Regions from separate parts of the Paenarthrobacter sp. TYUT067 genome, predicted to be linked through region 2. Evidence: riboswitches for the same ligand, from Rfam matches in the RefSeq annotation. Region 2 holds a riboswitch; each other region holds the start of a gene.
What was found. A riboswitch is a leader RNA that binds a small molecule or an ion and turns the genes downstream of it on or off. The one in region 2 is predicted to bind S-adenosylmethionine.

Region 1 (5,637 bases), on a different contig from region 2:
GTGGGCTTCAGGACGAAAAGTACCTTGACGTCATCGGGATTTCGGCCGGCCTTCGCAGCTTCCGCGCGGATGGAGTCACGGTAGGACTTCATCCCGTCAACCCCACGAGCGAGGGCAATGGCGACGTCGGCATGGCCGCCTGCGAATGCCTTGCCCCGGGGCGAGGCACCAGCCTGAACCAGCACAGGTTCCTCAGGCAGGGGCGCCGTGTTCAACGGGCCTCTGACCTTGAAAAAGTCTCCTTGGTGGTTGATGGGGTGCACTTTGTTATGGTCCGCGAACACCCCGGCTTCAACATCCTCAAGCACGGCCCCAGGTTCCCAACTCCGCCAAAGGCGCCTGACGACGTCCACGAACTCCTCCGCTTTCTCATAGCGGAGATCGTGTTCAATCTGCTGGTCCAGCCCATAGTTCTGTGCGGCGAGGTCGCTGCCGGAGGTGACGACGTTCCAGCCGAGCTGTCCTTCTGAAAAGTGTTGCAGCGTGGCCAGGAGCCTGGCGGCGGTGAAGGGCGGGTAGAAGGAAGCGCTGACCGTGGGCACGATTCCTAGGTGCTCCGTGGCGGAGAGAAGGTACGGGACCAAGGCAAGGGGATCGTGCTTAGGTGCAAACGAGGCGTGGGCCAAGGAAACCTCGGCCGTACCCCCATAGGTGTCCGGAACGGTGAGGGAATCTTCAATGATGAACAGGTCCAAGCCGGATCGCTCAAACGCACGGACGGCCTCCTGATAGAGGGCGGGCTTCTTCCAGTCGTAGCCCAGGCCATAGCCGGGAGTCCCCCAACCCTGGACACCGAAACCGTGGCCCACGAACCATCCAAAGTGCAGCATGGGCTTGAGTGTAGAACTGCTTTGTCCGTTCACCGCGACCTGATTTCATGCGAAGTTACAGGGGGTCGTACTGGGTCAATTATGCTCCCGGGACGTCACATTTGGGCCCCGCCCATGACGGTATGGATTTCCACATACGGCGTTCGCCTTGTTCCGCAAACACCATGCGTCCGGAATGATCGCTGTATGAGTTCAGCCACCCGCACTTCCGCCAAGGACCGCCTTTGGGGCGTCTGGGCACTCAAGGGGTACAAACGTGAATGGCTGCGGCACGACGCCGTGGCGGGTGCTGCGCTCTTTGCCCTGCTGGTGCCTGCGGGCATGGCCTACGCGCAGGCGGCCGGTTTGCCACCCGTCACAGGGCTCTACGCCACGGTGATTCCGTTGCTGGTTTACGCCGTGGTGGGGCCGTCCCGCATTCTCGTCTTGGGACCCGATTCATCCCTTGCCCCCATGATCGCCGCAGCTATTGTTCCGCTCGCAGCCGGCAGCAGTGAAAGATCGGTGGCACTCGCCGGGCTGTTGGCTGTGTTGATCGGGGTGATCATGCTCGCGGGCTCCGCCCTGAAACTCGGTGCCATCACCGGGCTGCTGTCCAAACCCATCAGGCTCGGATACCTGAACGGAATCGCCTTGCTGGTGGCGTTATCGCAGCTTCCGGCGTTCCTGGGGATAGAGGCCGACGGCGACATCTGGCAAAAGCTCGCGAAGGTCACCACCGGGTTGCTGGGCGGCGGGGTCAATGTCACCGCGCTGCTGCTAGGCGTCGGTTCCCTGGCCCTCATTTGGATCCCGCGGCTGCTGAAGTGGAAGGTACCTGGCGTCCTGCTGGCGGTGGTCGGCTCGTGCGTTGCAACGGCTGTTTGGGGCCTGAACGACGACGTCAAGGTCACCGGGGTTTTGCCGCAGGGGCTGCCGATGCCCGCGCTCGGCGGCATTGGCTGGGCTGACGCTCTGATGCTGCTTCCCGCTGCGGCCGGTATTGCCCTCATGGCTTTCGCAGACACTGGCGTCCTGTCCCAGACATTGGCAGCGAAGGAGGGAAAGAGAGTCTCGGGCAACCGGGAGATGGCGGCGTTGGGGGCAGCCAACGCAGCCACCGGCTTGCTGGGCGGGTTCCCTATATCCGGCAGTACCTCGCGGACGCCCGTGGCTGTGGACGCCGGCGCCAAATCCCAGATGACCGGGGTGGTTGGTGCGGTGCTGGTTCTGGCTTTCATGCTGCTGGCTCCCGGAGTGACCGGGTACCTGCCTTCGGCCACCCTGGCGGCCGTCGTCATCGCTGCGGCAATTGCCTTGGCCGACCCCGCCGGTGTTAGGCGGCTCTTCAGCCTGAGCCGAAGCGAATCCGTGGTCATGCTGGCTGCGTTCCTGGGCGTCCTCACCGTTGGGGTACTGCAGGGAATCGTGGTGGCCATTGCCTTGGCGCTTTTGGACTTTGTTCGGCGGGCCTGGGATCCGTACCGGACAGAACTCGGCGCCGAAGAAGGGCTCCCTGGCTATCACGATCTGGAGCGGCACCCCGAAGGCGAGCGCATCCCCGGACTCCTCATCCTCCGCTTTGATGCGCCCCTGTTCTTCGGTAATGGGCAGGTCCTGGCTGCCTTTGTCCGGGAGCAACTGGACGAAGCCCCGAAGGAGACCGCGGATCCGGTTACCCATGTCATCCTCGCCGCGGAGCCCATCACCGGGATCGACACTACGGCGCTGGATGACCTGGTCACATTGGACGAATGGCTGGCCCGCAAAGGCGTGGATTTAGTGTTCGCCGAACTGAAGGGGCCTGTCAAAGACAAACTACTCCGTCTGGGCACTGCAGCCCGTTTTACGCCCGAGCACTTCTTCCCCACTGTGGGCGCAGCCGTGCGCGCACTGAAAAACGCATAAGGGAAGCACCGCCGATTACGCAACATGACGGCCGGACACCAGCCCGCAAGTGCAGCCCGAGGCCCGCGGATGTTACGTTTTTCTTGAGTAATGAGTACCAGCGCGAAGCCCTGACTTGCTGGTCGGCAACCCTCTCTCCGGCGGGGTGCCTCAGGTGACTACTCGGCGTATCGACAACTCGAACTGCAAGCGTGACTGAGGAGCACCAGCTATGCCTGAACCCACTGAAGAAAAACTTTCCTATCGCCTGATTACTGGCCCGGACACCCGTGATTTCTGCGAGCGGATCCACAGCGCCCTCGCGGAGGGCTATGTGCTCCATGGCAGCCCGGCTGCCACGTTCAACGGCACCGACGTCATCGTTGCCCAAGCAGTGGTGCTGCCCGCCGCGATCGCCAATGCCGATGCCGCCGTTGCCAGTGCCGTTGACCAGCTTGAGAGCGACGACGACGAAGCATTCGAGGGACACGCATGAGCTACGCAGGTGACCTGACCCCGCAGGATGCGTGGGCCAAACTCGAAGAAGGTGCCATCCTGGTGGACGTCCGCACCGAGGGCGAGTGGGCCCACATCGGTATCCCCGACACCAAAGCCACGGAAAACGATCCCCTGTTCATCCAGTGGAACCTCGCCGGCGGCATCCCCAACTCCCGCTTCATCGAGGACTTGCGTCAGCAGGCACCCGAGGACCACGGCGTTGAGCTGGTGTTCCTATGCCGTTCCGGCCAGCGCTCCATCTCCGCAGCCATCGCCGCCACGCAAGCCGGTTTCACTGCCTACAACGTCTTGGAGGGCTTTGAAGGTGAACCGGACCGCTATGGTGAGCGCACCGTCAACGGTTGGAAGAACCGTGGCCTGCCGACGAATCTGGGGACTGAGTAAGTGACTTTTAATCCCGATGCCGCCGGGTGGAGCCCTGATACCCAGGCCGTCCGCGGTGGCCTTGACCGTACCAACTTCCAGGAAACGTCCGAGCCCGTTTTTCTGAACTCCGGTTTCGTCTACGAATCCGCTGCTGCCGCCGAGCGCGCCTTCACCGGTGAGGACGAACGTTTCGTTTACTCCCGCTACGGCAACCCTTCCGTTGCAACGTTCCAGGAGCGGCTGCGCCTGCTCGAAGGAACCGAAGCCTGCTTTGCGACTGCGTCAGGTATGTCCGCGGTCTTCACTGCCTTGGGTGCCCTGCTGGCTGCCGGTGACCGCGTGGTTGCCGCCCGTTCCCTGTTCGGTTCCTGCTTTGTGATCCTCAATGAGATCCTGCCACGGTGGGGCGTTCACACGGTCTTCGTCGACGGCCCGGACTTGGATCAATGGCGCGAAGCCCTTTCCGAACCAACTACCGCGGTCTTCTTCGAATCCCCGTCCAACCCCATGCAGGAGATCGTGGACATCGCGGCGGTGAGCGAACTGGCGCATGCTGCCGGGGCCACCGTGGTGGTGGACAACGTCTTTGCCACGCCCCTGCTACAACGCTGCGGTGAGCTGGGAGCCGACGTCATTGTTTACTCCGGCACCAAGCACATCGACGGCCAGGGACGCGTCCTTGGCGGCGCGATCCTGGGCACCAAAGAATTCATCGACGGCCCCGTCAAGCAACTCATGCGGCACACCGGCCCTTCACTATCCGCGTTCAACGCCTGGGTGCTGACCAAGGGCTTGGAGACCATCGGACTGCGTGTAAACCACAGCTCGGCATCCGCGTTGAAGATCGCAGAGTGGCTCGAGCAGCAACCCGCCATCAGCTGGGTCAAGTACCCGCTGTTAAAGTCTCACCCGCAGTACGAACTTGCGGCGAAGCAGATGAAGGCGGGCGGCACCGTCCTGACCTTTGAGCTATCTCCTTCGGCCGGACGATCAGCCAAAGAGGCTGCCTTCGCCTTGCTCGACGGTCTCTCCGTCATTGACATCTCCAACAACCTGGGCGACTCCAAATCCCTCATCACCCACCCTGCCACCACCACCCACCGGGCCATGGGACCGGAGGGGCGGGCGGCGATCGGGCTTTCGGATGGTGTTGTCCGCCTGTCCGTAGGGCTTGAAGATGTAAACGACCTCATCCTGGATCTGGAGAAGGCCCTCAAACAGGTCTAACCTTGCTGCCATGAGCGGGAACCATCCCTATCGCCGTGCCGGAGCGGTCATCGTTGCCGGCACGGTGGTGTGGTTCGTAGGAATCTCTCCAGTCTCACGCGTTTACATCACCCCCAACAACGCCGAGCGGCTGCGCATGCTCACAGCCGGACAGCGCGGCTGGATCGTGGGTCAGCACCTTACCGCCGTGGGAACAGTTGCAGTGCCGGTGGGATTCGCCGCCTTTGCCCGCGCTGTTCAGGACCAAGATGCCGTTCAAGGAAACGCATCGCATCGGAGGGCGAGGAAGTGGGCTTTCGGTGCAGCCGCCGCCTTACTCGCGGGCGCCCCGTTCTTCGTCTCAAGCCTCGCCCGGCGAGCATCCGACCTTGAAGGGTTCGCCTACCGCAGGGGATCCAACGCGCCGTTCCTGGCGTACTCCGGGCTGCATGTTGTGGCGTTGGCCGCGCTCGGCGGGAGCCTTCTTTCCTTACCCGCAAGCCGCTGGATTGGTATCACGGCTGCGGCCAGCGCACCCGTTTACGGTGCCATCCTGGCAGCCAAAAAGGACATCCCGCCGTTCTGCTTCTATCTGGTGGAGGGACTCGTCGGCGCCTACCTGATGACGTGGGAAGAACAGGACGCAAAGGCCTCCTGACCCGGGTCAGCATGGGAGGTCGTTCCTGATGCGCGCGGGGGCAGTACCCCGCATTCCGCGTCAGGAGGCCGAGTGGGGACAGGGCTGAGGCCGGCTCCCGGTCCGTTCCGCACCAGTTCCCGCCATCCGCACCAGAGGTATCTGGCGCAAACGGCGGAAACGGGAGCGCCAAAAACACTTACGGGTGCGGCC
Region 2 (5,637 bases):
GCTGCAATCCTTGGCGCCGTCCCGTCTGAGGAGGCTGGGATTGGTTCGGCGGTGAACAACGCCGTGGCGCGTATTGCGGGTCTGATCTCCATCGCTTTCGCCGGGGTCATTGTGGGTCCGGCCTTTACCCGGGAAGGCCTGTATAACGCTTTGCTGGTGACGGCGGGCCTGTTCCTGTTCGGGGCGGTGGTTTCCGCCGTCGGAATCCGCAACCCTGCGCAAGACGCCGCAACTGCCGCTGTCAGCGAACCTGGTACAGCGTCCGACGACGGCGGGCCGGGCGGGCAGGTCAACTGACCTCGGGCGCGCACGGGCTCAGACGCGAACGGGATCAGGCGCGAACGGACTCAGCGGGCGGGAAGAACGCAGCCTTCGTGCGTCTCGGAGCTCTGGACCCACAGAGCTGACGTGATTTCATCCGCGAGATCGAATTCCCGGCCACGGGAGCCGCTGCCGATGCGCACTACCAAAGCTCCGCCAAAGGGTTTACGCCCCACCACTTCCACCGGTGCGTCCAGGGAGATCTCCTCCGAGGCAAGGTAGCGCAGGAGGTCCGGATTTTCGTCGCTGATTCGTGTGATGCGACCCGAGTGGCCCTGATCCAACTCGATCATTCGGTAGGCGTGCGGCAGCTCAACCGATCCATCGGCCGAAGGTATCGGGTCCCCGTGCGGGTCCCGGACAGGATGGCCAAGCTTGGCGGACATGCGTTCGATGAAGGTATCGGACACCGCATGTTCCAACATCTCGGCTTCGTCGTGGACTTCGTCCCAGCTGTATCCGAGTTCCTCAACAAGGTACGTCTCAATGAGCCGGTGCCGGCGCACCATGGAGAGGGCGAGCCGCATGCCTTCAGGGGTCAGTCTGATGGCGCTATAGGGCTGGTGATCAACCAAACCCTGGTCCTTGAGTTTGCGCACCATCTCCGACACTGAGGAATTTGCCACCCCGAGGCGCAGGGCGAGCTGGGATGACGTAATCGGCTTGTCCTGCCACTCCGTGTAGGAGTAGATGACCTTGACGTAGTCCTCAATCGAGGAGGAGGGCGTACTGGTCTTCACACCCCAAGCCTACCGTGGCGCCGGACCCTGAATCTTGAACGCCCGCCAGGTTTGCGTCATGTAGGGCAACCCGATGGTTTCACCTGGGGCATGACCGAGGTGGTCATGGAGGTACCACTCCAGGTTGTGCATGACCTTAGCCCGGGTGGCGTCGTTGGCTCGGAGATAGTAGCTGCGGGATTTGGTGAGTTCCATGATGTCCTCAGGAGTCAGGGCATCCTCCCACTGGGTCAGGTGGCTTTCCAAACCGCCAAACTCCGGGCCAATGACTGGCCGGAAGCCGGGCTTGTGGACATCGCCTGCATGCATGATGCGGGAAAGGCGGTGTACCCAGGGAATGGACGTGTCCAACTGATTCCAGATCAGCCCCAGGACTCCGTGGGGACGCAGGATCCGGGAGATCTCGGTGCTCGCTGCCATGGGCTCACACCAGTGCCAGGCTTGGGCAACGCTGACGACGTCGAATGCTGAGTCCGTCAGTCCAGTTGCCTCTGCCGTTCCCTCCAGCGCGTTGACGAGGGGGTAGCTTTTTCGCAGTTGCTCCAGCATGTCCGTGGAAGGATCGACGGCGGTGACCGCCAGTCCGCGCTGGATAAGGAGTGCCGTGAATTTTCCTGTGCCTGCGCCGAGGTCGGCCGCCGACCTTGCCCCGGGAGGAACGAGCCAATCCAGGGAGTCCCGTGGGTAGCCAGGACGCACACGGTCATAGTGTTCTCCGCCGTCCTGGAAGCTCTGGCCGAGTTCGCGCCGACGGGCAGCGTGGAGCTTGGGACCTCGCGGTCCAGCGGGTCCGGGAATGCCGGCCGCACTGTTTGCGGCGCCCGGGGAACGCAGGGACACGCAGAACTCCTTCACAGGATGGCCAGTAGGTACCCTACGAATTTACCGCAGCGGCCGTTACGCCTGGTCCACAGTGTGCCTGGTCCACAGTGTTTCTAGTCGACTGTGTGTTTTCTAGTCGACTGTGCAGGGAGCTGCTCCCGCAGTGCCCGGAGTGTTGGGCGCCCATTCGGGGTAGGTGCGGTGGTCATTGGCGGGAACCCATCGGCCCTCGTCCACCACGTAGTCCCAACCCAATCCGTCGCGCTTGAGCCCTTGGATGCCTGCGAGCAGCCTGGAAGCGTCCTCCAACCGGGAGCCGACGCCGAAGCTGGCACGCAGAGAGCCTGAGGGGAGCCCCAGGCGCTTGAGGAGCGGGTGGGCGCAGAAGCGGCCATCCCGCAGGCCCACTCCGTGCTCTGCTGCCAGGTAGGCGGCCACCAATCCGGCGTCGAATCCTTCGACGGAGAAATTGACCACACCGATGGTGTCCAAGGAGTCTGTAAAGATCTTGTGCACGGTCACGCCGTCGATGGCTTCCAGGCCTTCCACCAAGTAGGAGCGGATGGCGGTTTCATGGGCGTGCCACTCGTCCTGGTCCAACCCGGCCAGCACCTGGGTGGCACGGGCGAGGGTTGCGGCACCCAGAACATTGGGCGAGCCGCCCTCGTGCCGCGCAGGGCCTGCCGCCCAGCTAACGGAGTCCAATCGGGCTTCACGGACCGCGCCGCCACCGGCCAGGTGCGGAGTGCCGGCGTCGAGCCAGTCGGGACGGCCCACCACAACGCCGGCGCCGAAGGGGGCGTAGAGCTTGTGTCCGGAGAAGACCACGTAGTCCACGTCTGCCTCGGTGATGTTGATCCGACGGTGCGGTGCGAGTTGGGCGGCATCCACCACAATCCGTGCACCGTACTGGTGGGCCAGGGAAGCAAGCTCTGCGATGGGTAGGATCTCACCGGTGACGTTGGAGGCTCCGGTCACCGCAAGCAGGCTGACACCGCCTTGGGCCAGCTCCCCGCGGAGTTTGTCCAGGGTCTCGGCCAAGGTTGGTGCCGCTACGACGCTGCGGTGCGGGACACCCTGCCACGGAAGCAGGTTGGCGTGGTGTTCGATATCCAGGTAGAGGACCTCACCTGCGGGCTTGCCGTCAATCAGCGGAAGGCAGCCGGCCAGCAGGTTCAAGGAGTCCGTGGTGTTCCGGGTGAAGATGACAGAATCATCTGCCCGCCCGCCAACGAATCCGCGGACGATGTTCCGTGAATTTTCGTACACCGAGGTGCTGATCTGGGAGGCGTAGCCCGCGCCGCGGTGGACACTCGCATAGTAGGGAAGGACTTCGTTGAGGTACGCCGAGACGATGGTCAACGCCGGAGCCGATGCCCCGTAGTCGAGGTTTGCGTAGCGAACGTGTCCGCCCTGAATCAGGGGCGCTTGCAACTCGGCGCCGGTAACAGCTGCCAGCGGCCGTGCAGCGGCGGCTGTCTCTGCTGTGGTTTCTGCGGCGAAGGACGGAATGATGTTTGAGTCGAACGTGACAGTGCTCATAGGACCTCACTCAAGAGGGACCCCCCCACAGGGAATCCGCGCTTGCCGCATCCGTTCCGGACCGGCCGGGTCGTCACCCGGGGCACCCCACCGCGAATGGAGGGTTGCCGGCCAGCAAACCGGGGTTTAGCGCTGGCACTCGTGACCTGTAAAAAGGCTAAAGCACGTCCGGGGGCCCTTCCAAAGCCGCTGCCGATTGTTAAGCCCTTTGTTACGTCGGAGCCATAATGCGCGTTTTGTCGAATAAAAAACGGCGGAGACCCCCAAAAGGGGGCTGCCGCCGTCGAATATTCCGTTCCTGCTGGTTTGCAGGAGGACTAGAGAAGATCGTCCAAGCCGGGGTTGAGCCGCTTGAGGACCTCGGAGTGAAGGATCGAGTTGGTGGCCAGTGCATTGCCGCCGAAGGGACCGTCTTCGCCTTCCAGGGAGGTGAAACGTCCACCGGCCTCAGTGACGATGGGCACGAGTGCTGCCATGTCATAAAGGTTCAGCTCGGGCTCGCAGGCGATGTCCACTGCGCCCTCGGCCACGAGACAGTACGACCAGAAGTCACCATAGGCGCGCGTGCGCCAAACATCTTCGGTGAGGTCCAGGAATTCGTCAAGATTGCCGCGTTCCTTCCAGCCCGAGAGGCTGGAGTAGGACATGGAGGCGTCCGCCAAACTGGAGACGTTGGAAACTTTGAGGCGCGTGGCCGAGGCGAGGGACCGGCCCATGTAGGCGCCCATGTCCTTGGCGGCCCACCAGCGTTTCCCCAATGCCGGGGCGCTCACAACGCCCACCACAGGTTCGCCGTCGTCCACGAGGGCAATCAACGTTGCCCACACCGGAACACCCCGGACGAAGTTCTTGGTTCCGTCGATGGGGTCGATGATCCAACGGCGCGAGCCGTGGCCGCTGCTGCCGAACTCCTCGCCCAGGACCGCATCACGTGGGCGCGAGCGGGACAGCTGGCCGCGGATAGCTTCCTCAGCGGCCTTGTCAGCGTCAGTGACCGGCGTGAGGTCGGGCTTGGTTTCGATCTTGAGGTCCAGTGCCTTGAAGCGATCCATGGTCTGGGCATCGACTGAATCAGCGAGGACGTGGGCCAGGCGCAGGTCATCGTTGTACGTGGAAACGGGATGGGTCATGCCACCAAACTATCCTGAATCGTTCGCCTCATTGGGGACGTGAAGCCGGTAACGATCAGTTGACGGTGCCCAGTTCCTTGGTCTCTTTCGCCTCGAGTCTTGGGTCTGCACCCAACAGGCGGCGCAGGGAGGCCAACCGTGCTACTCCTGATGGTCCTGCGTGGCCATCGTTCACCCATGCATCCAGCCCGCAATTGGTGGCGGTTGCACTGTGCTTGCAGCCGCGGTCGCAGGTTTCCGTGCCGGGCTCAAGGTCCGGGAACGAATGGAGGATCCGGTCCGGGTCCACATGCGCCAGGCCGAAGGAACGGATGCCGGGCGTATCGATAATCCAGCTGCCGGACGGGGCGTCGTCCAGCTTCAGCGCCAAGGCCGAGGATGAGGTGTGCCGGCCACGGCCCGTCACCGCATTGACTCCGCCCGTGGCGCGCTCCGCCCCCGTCAGTGCGTTAACCATGGTGGATTTGCCGACACCCGAGTGGCCCAGCATGACGGTGACTTTGCCACCTAGATGTGAGCGGAGCTGGGATACGGCGTCCTTGTCCAGCCGGGCTGAGAGTCCATCATCCGAGCGGGCATCAATGCCGCCGGCCTCGGAGTCAGCCGTACGGCTGATAATCACGGGAAAGTCCAAGCTCAGGTAATTGGCAAGGAGCTCCGCCGGATCCTTGACGTCCGCCTTGGTGATCAGCAGCAACGGCTCGATGCCGGCGTCGTATGCCGCAACCAGGGCACGATCAATAAACCCGGTGCGTGGTTCCGGGTTGGCCGCCGCAACAACCACAACAAGCTGATCGGCGTTGGCTACAACTACCCGTTCTATGGGGTCGGTATCGTCAGCGCTGCGGCGAAGAAGCGTCTTCCGCTCTTCCACCCGGACAAGCCGCGCCAAAGTGTCGGGGGACCCGGAGACGTCACCTACCAGCGCGACGAAGTCCCCTGGGACAACGGGATTTCGCCGCAGCTCACGGGCGCGGGCTGCAATCACGATCCGCTCGTTGGCGGAATCTTCGCCAACAATTGCCCGGTAGCGCCCGCGGTCCACAGTGATGATCCTGCCTATCACGGCGTCATCGTGGCTG
Region 3 (5,637 bases), on a different contig from region 2:
TCGTTTTGGCAAGTTCGGCTGGAGCATGCCGGTAGCCATTGTGGTCAGTGCCCTCCTGCGGGGAAGCTACCACCTGTACCAGGGTTTTGGGCCGTTCATCGGCAACGTGGTCATGGGGTTGGTGTTCGCGTGGATCTATACCAAGACCAAGCGGGTCATGCCCTTGGTGATTGCCCACGCATTGCTGGACATCGTAGCGTTCGTAGGTTTCAGCCTGTTCGGCAAGGCTATAGGCCTCGGTTAGAGCGCACGTTAAAGGTATTCGGCCGCCATCGCTGGGTGACGTCATTGGCACCCGCTGATGGCGGCCGAAGTTTGGAGGGAACTGCTTTAGATGGTGACGGCTCCAGTAGCGGTTTCGAAAGTGACAGCCAGGATGCCGGGGGTGCCGTGCGGTGCCATCCACTGGACTGCGACATCCTCAAGCGGCTTTTCCACCGGCTCACCCAACCACTCGGTGACGCGTTCAGCCGAGCCCGCAATGGTGAGGCTGGACATCTTGACGTCGCTCTCGTAAATCCTGGACGGGTGAAGTGAGGGGTCGCCCTCCCACTTGAGCAGGTACGGCACCTGGGGATCGGCGATCAAGCCGAGGATACCAATCTGCTGCCACACCAATTCGCGGCCGTCAGGGAACTTGCGGTTGCCCGGAACGGCGGAGCGGCCAAGGCGGTCCTCGAACGGGGCGAGGTCATCAACGGCGACGCACCAGCCCATCCAACCTCCACCGGCAGCCGACCGTGCACGGACGGCTTGGCCAAAGGGTGCTTTGTCGGAAGCAGGGTGGTCCAGGACCTCCACAACTTCCAGGTATTTGTTATCCGCGAGGGGAATGATCATGTTCCGGGTACCGAAGCGCGGGTGCACTCCGCCCCGGACAGCGTCCACTCCCAATGCCGCGGAAATTCGTTCGGTAGTGGCCAAAAGGCCATCTCGTTCACAGGCGTAAGAGACGTGATCCATGCGCATGGCTTCATCTTGGCACTTTGTGATCAGTGTCTCAGCTAAGTCAAGCCTAACTAAGGTGGGATCTGTGTAACTTTCGCTATGGGCGTCATGCGAGGACGCGAAGAGACCGAAAGATTCCATCGGCGTCATAAAGCTGTTCTGACTTCCGGACAGTTCCTAGACTGGCCCCAGTTCAGCTGCACCACACTGCTGCCAAACCCATGCGTCACGAACAGGAGAACTCCATGTCCCAAGGATGGTCTTTCGAAACCCGCCAAATCCACGCAGGCCAGGAGCCGGACTCAGCCACCGGAGCGCGCTCGCTTCCCATCTACCAGACCACGTCCTTCGTGTTCCCCAGTGCCGAGAGCGCTGCCAACCGCTTCGCCCTGGCGGAGCTCGCACCCATCTACACCCGGATCGGCAACCCGACGCAGGATGCCGTGGAGCAGCGGATCGCGAGCCTGGAAGGTGGCCTGGGAGCACTCCTGCTTAGCTCAGGACAAGCCGCGGAGACGTTCGCCATCCTGAACATTGCTGAGGCCGGCGACCACATCGTGGCGAGCCCCAGCCTGTACGGCGGCACCTACAACTTGCTTGCACACACTCTGAAGAAATTCGGCATCTCCGTCACCTTCGTGGAGGACCCGGACAAGCTGGATCAGTGGCGTGACGCCGTCCAGCCGAACACCAAGCTGTTCTTCGGCGAGGTTGTCTCCAACCCGCGGCAGGACGTGCTGGACATCGAGGGCATCGCACGCGTCGCCCACGAGGCCGGCGTGCCCCTGATCGTGGACAACACCCTGTCAACGCCGTACCTCATTCGTCCCATCGAGTGGGGCGCTGACATTGTGGTCCACTCGGCAACCAAGTATCTGGGCGGTCACGGTTCCGCAATTGCCGGCGTGATTGTGGACTCCGGCAACTTCGACTTCGGCAAGGACCCGGAACGCTTCCCCGGCTTCAACACCCCGGACCCCAGCTACAACGGGCTGGTTTACGCCAGGGACCTCGGCAAGGACGGTGCGTTGGGTGCCAACCTCTCCTACATCCTCAAGGCCCGCGTCCAGTTGCTTCGTGATCTCGGCTCGGCCGTGTCTCCGTTCAACGCCTTCCTCATTGCCCAGGGGTTGGAGACCTTGAGCCTGCGCGTGGAGCGTCACGTAGCGAACGCCACCAAGGTAGCTGAGTGGCTTGAAAGCCACGACGACGTCGAATCGGTCGCCTACGCGGGCCTGCCATCCAGCCCGTGGTATGACCGTGGCCGGAAGTACGGACCCAAGGGCACGGGGGCAATCGTTGCCTTCAACATCAAGGGTGGCGTGGAAGCGGGCAAGCGTTTTGTGGATGGTCTGGAACTGCACTCGCACGTTGCCAACATAGGTGACGTCCGCTCGCTGGTCATCCACCCGGCGTCGACGACGCACAGTCAGCTGACCGCGGAGCAGCAACTTGTTGCCGGCGTCAACCCGGGCCTGGTGCGCTTGTCCGTCGGTATCGAGCACGTAGATGACATCATCGCGGACCTCGAAGCCGGATTCCGGGCTGCCAAGGGCGCCTGACGCCCACGGCCCAACGCACCAGACCGACTGCCGCCCGCGCCGACGAAAATTCGCCGGGCGGCAGTGGCGGGTGCTCGTAGGCGAACGAAATGACCTTTGACCGTCACACTGTTGTCACATTCTTCGCCAGAACCCCCCTGTGTTTCCTAGACTCTTCGTATTAGGTCATGAGTGCCAGCACACAGCCCCGGCTTGCTGGCCGGCAACCCTCCTCCGCGGTGGGGTGCCCCGGGTGAAGACCTGGCCTGTTCGCACGCAAGGCGACGGGCAAGCGCGAGGTTAAGGTGTCAAAGGAATGACCATTACTGCTACAGCCCTTCCAAAATCCGGAGAAGAAGACGGAACCGTCAAGTACGCCGGCATCGGCCCACTGGAACTTGAAGCCGGCGGATTCCTCCCCGACGTCGTACTCGCCTATGAGACCTGGGGGCAGCTGAACGCGGATGCCTCCAACGCGGTGCTCATCCAGCACGCACTCACCGGCAGTACGCACGTAGCCCGCGGAGCCACGGACGAGGAAGGATGGTGGGAGCAACTCGTTGGTCCGGGTGCCACCATCGACACCAACAAGTTCTTTGTCATCTCCATCAACATCGTGGGCGGCTGTTACGGCAGCACCGGTCCATCATCCGAAGCCCCGGACGGACGCCCGTGGGGCTCGCGATTCCCGCTGGTCACCCTGCGCGACAGCACAGAGGCAGAGTCGCGCCTCGCCGATACCCTGGGAATCGACGCCTGGCACGCCGTATTGGGCGGATCCATGGGCGGCGCACGCGCCCTTGAGTGGGCTGTGACATACCCCCATCGGGTCAAACGCTGCGCAGTCATCGCCGTAGGCGCCTACAGCACGGCCGAGCAGATTGCTTTTGCCCAGGCACAAACCCTGGCCATCAGGCAGGACCCGAATTTCAACAACGGCGACTACTACGGTGGCCCCGCGCCTGAGCACGGTTTGGCTTTGGCCCGGCGCATCGCCCACATCACCTACCGCTCGGCACTGGAGCTGGACGTCCGCTTTGGCCGGCAAGCCCAGCACCAGGAGACTCCGCTCGCCGCCGCAGCATTGGGCGAGCGGGGCCGGTATCAGGTGGAAAGCTACCTGGACCACCAAGGAACCAAACTGGTCCGCCGCTTTGACGCCAACAGCTACATCGCCATCACCGAGGCACTGATGTCCCACGACGTCACCAGGGGGCGCGGATCGTTGGAAGCGGCGCTTTCGGGTGCCACGGCGGAGTTCTTCGTGGCGGCTGTGGACAGTGACAGGCTCTACTTCCCGGCCCAGTCCCGGGAACTGGCCGCTGCGCTGCCTGGCGAGGTGCCGGTCCACGTCATTGAAGCGCCGATCGGCCATGATGGCTTCCTCACCGAAATCGGCCAGCTCTCAGCCCAGCTCCGCGAAGCGTTTTTCGCCTAAACGCTGGTGTGCTGACCCTGCTTAAACGGCAAGGAACGTCCGATGCCAGGCAGTTCAGCCATTCATGATCTCGCCGCGCTGCCGCATGTAATCCTCCATGGCGATCTCGCCGTTGCTGAATTTTGTATCCAGCTCGGCCAGCTTGCGAGCCCGGTATCCTTGCGGCTCGGACCCGCTCGTCGAGGCGAACGGGGTGGGGGATGACGGGTTCGACGGCGGCACGGACTGCGGCGCGTCATCCACAGGGCGGATGACGGTGGGCTCGGACGGGTAGCCCGGGTAGCCCGGTGAAGGGTACCTTTGCGCCGGGTAGCCCTGTCCCGGGTAATCCTGCTGCTGGTAATTCTGCGGCGGATACCCCGGTCCCGGCAGGTTCTGCGGCGGGTACCCCGGGCCGCGGAAGGTGTCGTTCTGGATCCGGCGCGCCCGGGAGCGGTTGTACATGCGGATTCCGAGGGGAATCAGCCACGAGCAGACGATGATCCAGAAGATCAGATTGTTCACAGTGCAGGCCTCCTAGGTCTTAACCCAGCTTAGTCCTGCCACCTGGACGCGGCCCGTCTCCCGGAACAAGCCTCGGCTATTTCACACCAGCTTGGTCTCCATGCCCAGGAACAGGCCGTAACGATCCGCCTCGGCCTGCAAGGCGTCCTGCTCTGCTGCAGTTGCCGGCCGGTTCATGCGGACATCGAGTTCGCAGGCCCCGCCGGAGAAACCGTGGCGCCACCACCCAGCCAGCCTGCCGTCCACCAGGACCACGTGCATGGGTCCGTTGTCCTCGGGGAAGTATGGCGCCGTTCCACCAAGGAAGTGCCGGGACTGTGAGTAGCCCATCACGTATTCGTCGTAGCACTGGATGAGGTCCAGGCGGGGGAGCCCGGCGTCCTTAATCGCTGAAGGATGGTGGCCGTTGGTGAGAGCCCTCGCTTCTTCGGATGCCAGATAAAACTCCAGGCCATCAAAGTGAACAGTGCCCAGGCTCCCGGGGGAGATCTCCTCAGCCACGTCGATTCCCCGCTTCACGTCTTTCATGGTCAACCCGGACCACACCGCACAGTCTTTGACTGTTGCGGGGCCCCGGCTGCTGAAGTATCGCAGCGCCAATTGCCCAAGTGCCTGTTCACGATCCTCCCCGGCCAACGGTGAGGTTAGGAACCCGGGAACGCGTTCCTCGAACAAGGCATACGTTTGTTTCAGGGCGCCGCCGGCGGAACGGACGGGGGAGCCGCTGACCAGGACACGGCTGATTTCTGCGTGCATGAGGTGATAGATGAAGCCCAGGCCCTTGCTGGGGAAGCCGGCTTGTCCCAGGACTGCGGCCAGTTCCTCCCGCGTTTTGTGGGCCCCGTCCGCCACGGCCGCGGCCAGGATCCGGCCGCTTGCGGTAGCAGCGTCCTCATCGATTCCCGTCTGGCGGTACATGCCTTTGTTGCCTTGGTGGAGGCGGTCTGCGGACAATCCCATCAACCAGCCGAGGTCGTCCCGGTGCACGAAGTGCCAGGTGGGGCGGAGGATGTGTGTCCGCAGGATGGTTCCGTCCGCTACGGCCTGCTCCACGTCCGCGGCCGTGACCACCGGTGGCGAGCCGGCGGAGCTTCTCTGCGCGAGGGTCCACCTCGCATAAGCGAACTCCTGTGACTGGACGGCCAGGAGGTTACGGACCACGTCCGCATGGCCTCCGGCGTGGGGGGCCCGCAGTTGTTGCCGCCG

Region 1: linked by a shared signal. The riboswitch ahead of MOD31_RS10015 (DUF1737 domain-containing protein) and the one ahead of MOD31_RS01955 (aminotransferase class V-fold PLP-dependent enzyme) in region 2 are both predicted to bind S-adenosylmethionine.
Region 3: linked by a shared signal. The riboswitch ahead of MOD31_RS14520 (homoserine O-acetyltransferase) and the one ahead of MOD31_RS01955 (aminotransferase class V-fold PLP-dependent enzyme) in region 2 are both predicted to bind S-adenosylmethionine.

What each region holds. Positions count from the first base shown of each region.
Region 1 is NZ_JAMOIT010000009.1:75,605-81,241, forward strand. It holds gene MOD31_RS10005 (NtaA/DmoA family FMN-dependent monooxygenase) at 1-863, opposite strand, end outside; gene MOD31_RS10010 (SulP family inorganic anion transporter) at 1,017-2,717, shown strand; SAM riboswitch class IV at 2,804-2,915, shown strand; gene MOD31_RS10015 (DUF1737 domain-containing protein) at 2,929-3,192, shown strand; gene MOD31_RS10020 (rhodanese-like domain-containing protein) at 3,189-3,599, shown strand; gene MOD31_RS10025 (O-succinylhomoserine sulfhydrylase) at 3,600-4,808, shown strand; gene MOD31_RS10030 (hypothetical protein) at 4,819-5,445, shown strand.
Region 2 is NZ_JAMOIT010000002.1:102,223-107,859, forward strand. It holds gene MOD31_RS01940 (MFS transporter) at 1-297, shown strand, start outside; gene MOD31_RS01945 (metal-dependent transcriptional regulator) at 348-1,061, opposite strand; gene MOD31_RS01950 (class I SAM-dependent methyltransferase) at 1,071-1,895, opposite strand; gene MOD31_RS01955 (aminotransferase class V-fold PLP-dependent enzyme) at 2,016-3,425, opposite strand; SAM riboswitch class IV at 3,459-3,572, opposite strand; gene hisN (histidinol-phosphatase) at 3,743-4,555, opposite strand; gene MOD31_RS01965 (ribosome small subunit-dependent GTPase A) at 4,611-5,637, opposite strand, start outside.
Region 3 is NZ_JAMOIT010000015.1:47,925-53,561, reverse strand. It holds gene MOD31_RS14535 (CPBP family intramembrane glutamic endopeptidase) at 1-244, shown strand, start outside; gene MOD31_RS14530 (VOC family protein) at 331-969, opposite strand; gene MOD31_RS14525 (bifunctional o-acetylhomoserine/o-acetylserine sulfhydrylase) at 1,170-2,510, shown strand; SAM riboswitch class IV at 2,674-2,790, shown strand; gene MOD31_RS14520 (homoserine O-acetyltransferase) at 2,806-3,927, shown strand; gene MOD31_RS14515 (hypothetical protein) at 3,982-4,431, opposite strand; gene MOD31_RS14510 (winged helix DNA-binding domain-containing protein) at 4,513-5,637, opposite strand, start outside.